2 regions of the Streptomyces sp. UG1 genome follow, and region 2 is predicted to be linked to the other one. Evidence: riboswitches for the same ligand, from Rfam matches in the RefSeq annotation. Region 2 holds a riboswitch; the other holds the start of a gene.
What was found. A riboswitch is a leader RNA that binds a small molecule or an ion and turns the genes downstream of it on or off. The one in region 2 is predicted to bind glycine.
Positions count from the first base shown of each region.

Region 1: it holds a riboswitch for glycine, as region 2 does, so the genes downstream of both, gcvT (glycine cleavage system aminomethyltransferase GcvT) here and gcvP (aminomethyl-transferring glycine dehydrogenase) in region 2, are expected to answer to the same signal.

Region 1 covers NZ_JBNGGG010000004.1:846-4,249, reverse strand. Annotated here, with positions in the region: gene ACP4J3_RS05400 (enhanced serine sensitivity protein SseB) at 1-741, opposite strand, end outside; gene ACP4J3_RS05395 (AAA family ATPase) at 891-1,565, opposite strand; glycine riboswitch at 1,739-1,837, shown strand; glycine riboswitch at 1,838-1,953, shown strand; gene gcvT (glycine cleavage system aminomethyltransferase GcvT) at 1,997-3,118, shown strand; gene gcvH (glycine cleavage system protein GcvH) at 3,279-3,404, shown strand, end outside.
Region 2 covers NZ_JBNGGG010000057.1:51,025-54,428, reverse strand. Annotated here, with positions in the region: gene ACP4J3_RS44665 (DNA polymerase IV) at 1-370, shown strand, start outside; gene ACP4J3_RS44660 (PRC-barrel domain-containing protein) at 731-1,138, opposite strand; glycine riboswitch at 1,253-1,348, shown strand; gene gcvP (aminomethyl-transferring glycine dehydrogenase) at 1,525-3,404, shown strand, end outside.

The DNA.
Region 1 (3,404 bases), on a different contig from region 2:
CACGTGCTGCCGCATCCAGTCGATCACCGGATCCTGGGCCACATCCAGCAGGACCAGGTTGACCGGCCACTGGACCGGGGCGCGCCCCAGGGCCCGGGCGAGGGCGTCCATGGGGGCCGCTCGCACATCGCCCTCCCAGTGGGAGAGTTCCACGCCTATGAACATCACCGGGGTGGCCGTCTCGATCGCCGCGAGGCAGCGGCGTGCCGTCGCCACCACGCCGGTCCCGGCGAACTCGGCCGACGCCGCCGCGAGGAAGTCGACCGGCTCCTCCTGCCAGTCGGGCTGGTAGAGCTTGACGCGGCCGCCGGAGGTGAGGCCGTCCAGTGGCGTACGGCCCACCCGGCACAGCTCGGCGACCGCCGCAGGCGGCAGGGGGGCGCCGACCACACCGTCCGGGTTCAGGGCGATGCCCACCTGCGGGGGCAGGCCGCGGGCGAACTCCACGGCCGGGGCGACGGTGTACGACATGTGGGAGCCGACGACCTGGCGGAACTGTTCCTCGGAGCTGAACACCGGGACGTACCCCTGGCCCTCGATCTCGAGTGTCGGCAGGTCCAGCGGGCCGCTGTGCGGGCCGCCGCCGCCCGGCAGGGGCACCCAGACGAAGCTGCGGCCCAGGACCTCGAGGATCCGGCCGCCTCCCTCGGGGAAGCTGAGGGAGGCCGAGAGCACTTCCTCCAGTTCGTTGCCGGGCCAACCGCCGTGCGGATGGAGGTGTGCCTGTGCCGGAAAGTCCATCTGTCTGACCGCCTGCTGTGAACCACGTCTGTGGCTCAGAAGGCTATCCGGTGTCCGATCGGTCCAGGACTACGGTCGCCGCACAGCACCGCAGCATCGCAGTGCGCTCCATCAGCACCGCGCAGGTCGGTCACCCGCACCTCGGCCGCTCAGCCCGTGAAGCCGATCCGGCGCAGGGCGTTCGCCGCCTCCCGGTCCAGCAGGACCGCGGAGTCGCAGCCCCGGGGCAGGCGGCCCTTCTCGACCGAACGCAGCAGGTGGCCGGCGGCCCTGCGGTGGCGCAGGAAGGCGTAGCGCGAGACTCCCCGGCCGCGCTCGCGCTGGCCCTCCAGGGCCGTGTCCGGGGTCACGTCGAGCAGCAGCAGATGCAGCGTGCCGCCGCGGCGGCGGGCCTCGCGGGCCAGCCAGCCGCGCACCCAGGCCTGCGTACCGCAGTCGTGCACGACGACGCCCTCGCCGGAGCGCAGCGCGCGGCGCAGCCCGGCGTAGTGCGCGAGGCGGACCAGGGGACGGTAGATGGCGTAGGGCAGGAGGCCGGAGAAACGGGCGTCCCAGCGGTCCCGGGTGTCCTGGGAGTCGATGCGGATGCCCTTCACCGCCCGCCGCATCAGCGTGGACTTGCCGCTGCCGGGCAGGCCGGTGATCACGACGAGGTCCTCGGGGGCGAAGAGCAGCGCGTGCGGGCTGTGGCCGGAGCGCTCGCGCAGATCGCGGACCACGGGCGCGGGGCACTGGGCGCGTGCTTCGACACCGGGTGCCGCGGACTGCTTGGGCAGCGCGATGCCCGAGGTCGTGGCGTACGCCGTGGTGCGGTTCACCGTCATCGTCCTCCTCCGGGGGGGTCGAGACTCCCCATCCCCACTGAACGTAAAGAGAAGGTAATAGAGGATCTCTCGTCTTTTCGTTCGCTTCCTGCCACAAGCCGGTTACAGACATGCCCTGCCGCGGGGCGGCTCAGGCATGCAATGATGTCCGCGCCAACTGCATACCGGCCGTTTGAATCCGCGCGGGAGAGTTCCCGGCACCGCAGTGCTGGGACGCCGAAGGAGCAAGTTCCTCCCTTGAATCTCTCAGGCCCCGTTACCGCGCGGGCGAGGCACATCTGAAAAGCGGGTCACTGTGTACGCAGTGGCTCCACCCAAGGTGCAAGCCGTGATCGTCCCGGTGGCGGTCGTGGCGAACCTCTCAGGTTCCGATGACAGATGGGGAGGAATGACCTCGCCCGTCCCGTTCAGCCCTGGGAGACGACCGACCGATGAGCAGTACAGAAGAACTCCGTCACACCGCGCTCGATGCCCTGCATCGCTCGCTCGGCGCGACGATGACCGACTTCGCCGGCTGGGACATGCCCCTGCGCTACGGCTCCGAGCGCGACGAGCACAACGCCGTGCGCACCAGGGCCGGGCTCTTCGATCTCTCCCACATGGGCGAGATCACCGTCACCGGCCCGCAGGCCGCGGCCCTGCTGAACTTCGCCCTGGTCGGCAACATCGCCTCCGTCGGCGTCGGCCGCGCCCGCTACACCATGATCTGCCAGGCCGACGGCGGCATCCTGGACGACCTGATCGTCTACCGGCTGGCCGGGACCGAGTACCTGGTCGTGGCCAACGCCTCCAACGCCCAGGTGGTGCTGGACGCGCTGGTGGAGCGTGCCGCCGGCTTCGACGCCGAGGTGCGTGACGACCGGGACGCGTACGCGCTGCTCGCCGTCCAGGGCCCCGAGTCCGCCGGCATCCTGAAGTCCCTCACCGACGCCGATCTCGACGGCCTGAAGTACTACGCCGGCCTGCCCGGCACCGTCGCCGGCGTCCCCGCCCTCATCGCCCGCACGGGCTACACCGGCGAGGACGGCTTCGAGCTGTTCGTGAAGCCGGAGCACGCCGTGGAGCTGTGGCAGGCGCTGACCAAGGCGGGCGAGGGCGCCGGCCTGGTCCCCTGCGGGCTGTCCTGCCGGGACACGCTGCGGCTGGAAGCGGGCATGCCGCTGTACGGCCACGAGCTGTCGACCTCCCTCACCCCCTTCGACGCCGGGCTCGGCCGGGTGGTGAAGTTCGACAAGGAGGGCGACTTCGTCGGGCGCGAGGCGCTGGCCGCGGCTGCCGAACGCGCCGACCGGAACCCGCCGCGCGTCCTGGTCGGCCTGATCGCCGAGGGCCGTCGCGTCCCGCGCGCCGGGTACCCGGTCGTCGCCGGCGGCGAGGTCATCGGCGAGGTCACCTCCGGGGCGCCCTCGCCCACCCTGGGCAAGCCGATCGCCATGGCGTACGTCGACGCGGCGCACTCGGCGCCGGGCACGGCGGGCGTCGGTGTGGACATCCGCGGCAGCCACGAGCCGTACGAGGTCGTGGCGCTGCCGTTCTACAAGCGGCAGAAGTAGCGCCAGAAGAAGAGACTGACAGCGGTGCGTGCGTGACCCCGCGCACATTCCCGCCGATCAGACACGTGCCGATCACACACGTGCCGGTCACACATGCATCGATGCATATCGAGCAGTCCCCCTTTCCCACCACTCCCGCGCGTACAGGAGAATTCAGGCCATGAGCAACCCCCAGCAGCTTCGCTACAGCAAGGAGCACGAGTGGCTGTCGGCCGCCGAGGACGGCGTCTCGACGGTCGGCATCACGGAGTTCGCGGCGAACGCGCTCGGCGATGTCGTCTACGCC
Region 2 (3,404 bases):
GCGGGAGGGTGGGGAGGGGCTGGAGGAGCAGGGAGAGCAACCGGTGGGGGGAGGTGATGTTCAGCCGGTGGTTGCTGTGCGGGGGGTCGAGGGGGCTGGTGAGCGGCGGCGGTGGCTTGCGGGTCACGATGTGCGGCATGCCGAGTACGGGCATGGGTGGGTGCAGGGGAGTGGGCTGGGGCGGGTGACTGTGCGGTTTGAGACGCCTGGGTCGGAGCCGGGGCGGGTGCGGACGTTTCGGGTTGATGATCCGGGGTTGGAGAGGGCGGAGCCGTTGCCGTTGGTGGCGGGGAGAGGGGGAGCCGGGCCTGGTGGGGTGATTGGGACTGGTGGGGCTTTGGGGGAGAGGAAGGGGGCAGGGAGCGGCTGAGCGGTTGGGTGTGACTTGACCGGCGTATGGGGTGCCGGGGGGCGCTTGCCCGCGCTGGCGGGGTGCCGCTGCGCCCACCCGTGCCGCCCCAGCGGCACGACTGCCCGCAGCTATGTGGTGTAGCCGCCGGGTCGCTCTCGTGTCGCCGCAGCGGTATGACTGCCCGCAGCTATGTGGTGTAGCCGCCGGGTCGTTCTCGTGTCGCCGCAGCGGTATGACTGCCCGCAGCTATGTGGTGTAGCCGCCGGGTCGTTCTCGTGTCGCAGCAGCGGTATGACTGCCCGCAGCTATGTGGTGTAGCCGCCGGGTCGCTCTCGTGTCGCAGCAGCGGTACGACTGCCCGCGGCTATGTGGAGCAGGTTATGGGTGGGTGTGCGGTTTTCTTGGGGCGTTGTCGTCCGGGGAGTCCGTGGAGGCCAGGGTGCCGAAGTCTCGGTCGGGGGGTGGGGGCGGGGAGGTTACGTCCAGGCCGTAGTGGTGGTAGAGCTGTAGTTCCTGTTCGGGGGAGAGGTGGCGGCCTACGCCGAAGTCGGGGGCGTCCTTGATCAGGGTGCGGTCGAAGGGGACGTGGAGGGTGCCCTCCACCAGTTCGCTGGGCTCCAGGGGGACGAAGGCGTCGCGGGAGAACAGGCCGGTGCGTATCGCCGCCCATTCCGGCACTCCGGTCGCGTCGTCGAGGTAGACCTCGTCGATGGTGCCGATCTTGGTGCCGTTGCGGTCGAAGGCCTTGCGGCCGATCAGGTTGCGCGGATCGATGTCGGTCTGCACGGGCCCTCCACTTGGTCGCAACTCATCCGTTAGCACTACGAAAAGGCAGATTGGTGAGAGCGGCCACTCGAAGGTCCGTGCGTCGGCCTCGCTGGTAGGCTTTCTAGCGGCTGCTGACCCCGTGCGGGAGAGTCCTCCGGACACCACCGGAGGCGCCGAAGGAGCAAATCCTCCCCGGAATCTCTCAGGCCCACGTACCGCACGGTCGAGGTCACTCTGGAAAGCAGGGCGGGTGTCGACGGCTTCCGCTCTCACCGACGGTGAAAGCCGGAGGCCCTCGGGCGATCCGGTGAAGCTCTCAGGTTGAGATGACAGAGGGGGAGGCCGTCCGGGTACCCGCGCCGTGGTGCCCCTCGAAGGTCGCGTCAGACCAGGAGGCCTCCGCAATGACCGCCCATCGCATTCCGCTCTCCGAGCTCGAACAGGGGATTCCCTTCGAGCAGCGTCACATCGGTCCTGATCACGAGGCTCGGGCCAAGATGCTCGCCCAGGTCGGGTACGGCTCCCTCGACGAGCTCACGGCCGCCGCGGTGCCCGATGTGATCAAGAACGCCGACTCTCTCGATCTGCCGGGGGCGCGTACCGAGGCCGAGGTGCTCGCCGAGCTGCGGTCGCTCGCCGACCGCAACCAGGTGCTGGACTCGATGATCGGGCTCGGGTACTACGGGACCTTCACGCCCCCGGTCATCCTGCGGAATGTCATGGAGAACCCGGCCTGGTACACCGCTTACACGCCGTACCAGCCAGAGATCTCGCAGGGGCGGCTCGAGGCGCTGCTCAACTTCCAGACCATGGTCGCCGACCTCACAGGGCTGCCGACCTCCGGTGCCTCGCTGCTGGATGAGGGGACCGCCGCGGCGGAGGCCATGGCGCTGTCCCGGCGGATGGGCCGGAACAAGAAGGGGCTGTTCCTGGTCGACGCGGATGTGCTGCCGCAGACCATCGCCGTGATCGAGACGCGGGCCGAGCCCGCGGGGGTCGAGGTGGTCGTCGCCGACCTCAGTGGTGGGATTCCGGCCGACGTCGCCTCCCGTGAGATCAACGGCGTGCTCCTGCAGTACCCGGGTGCCTCCGGTGTCGTACGCGATATCAAGGCCGTCATCGACCAGGCCCACGAGCTCGGCGCCCTCGTCACCGTCGCCGCCGATCTGCTCGCGCTCACGCTGCTGAAGTCGCCCGGTGAGCTCGGGGCGGACATCGCGGTCGGTACGACGCAGCGGTTCGGTGTGCCCATGGGCTTCGGTGGGCCGCACGCCGGCTACATGGCCGTACAGGAGAAGTTCGCGCGCAGCCTGCCCGGGCGGCTCGTGGGCGTGTCCGTGGACGCCGACGGGAACAAGGCGTACCGCCTGGCCCTGCAGACGCGGGAGCAGCACATCCGGCGGGAGAAGGCGACCAGCAACATCTGTACCGCTCAGGTGCTGCTCGCCGTGATGGCCGGGATGTACGCCGTGTACCACGGGCCCGAGGGGCTCCGGAGCATCGCCCGGCGGACCCATCGGTACGCGTCGATCCTCGCCGCGGGGCTCACCGCGGGTGGGGTCGAGGTCGTGCACGGTTCCTACTTCGACACGCTCACCGTGCGCGTCCCCTCGAAGGCCGCCGAGATCGTCGCCGCCGCCCGGCAGAACGGCGTCAACCTGCGCCTCGTCGATGCCGACCACGTGTCCGTCGCCTGCGACGAGACCACCGCGCGGGCCCAGCTCGGGGCCGTATGGACGGCGTTCGGCGTCGAGGGGGACATCGAGGCGCTGGACGCGGCGACCGAGGACGCCGTTCCGGGCGAGCTGCTGCGCACCGACGACTACCTCACGCACCCCGTCTTCCACCAGCACCGCTCCGAGACCGCGATGCTGCGCTACCTGCGCAGGCTCGCCGACCGCGACTACGCGCTCGACCGCGGCATGATCCCGCTGGGCTCCTGCACCATGAAGCTGAACGCGACCACCGAGATGGAGCCGGTCACCTGGCCGGAGTTCGGGCAGCTTCACCCCTTCGTGCCCGCCGAGCAGGCGCAGGGCTATCTGACGCTCATCCGTGAGCTGGAGGAACGTCTCGCCGAGGTCACCGGCTACGACAAGGTGTCCCTCCAGCCCAACGCCGGCTCGCAGGGCGAGCTGGCCGGGCTGCTCGCCGTGCGCGGGTACCACCGGGCTAACGGTGACGAGCAGCGGACCGTGTGCCTGATTCCGTCGTCCGCGCACGGTACGAATGCCGCCAGCGCCGTGATGGCCGGGATGAAGGTCGTCGTCGTGAAGACCGCCGA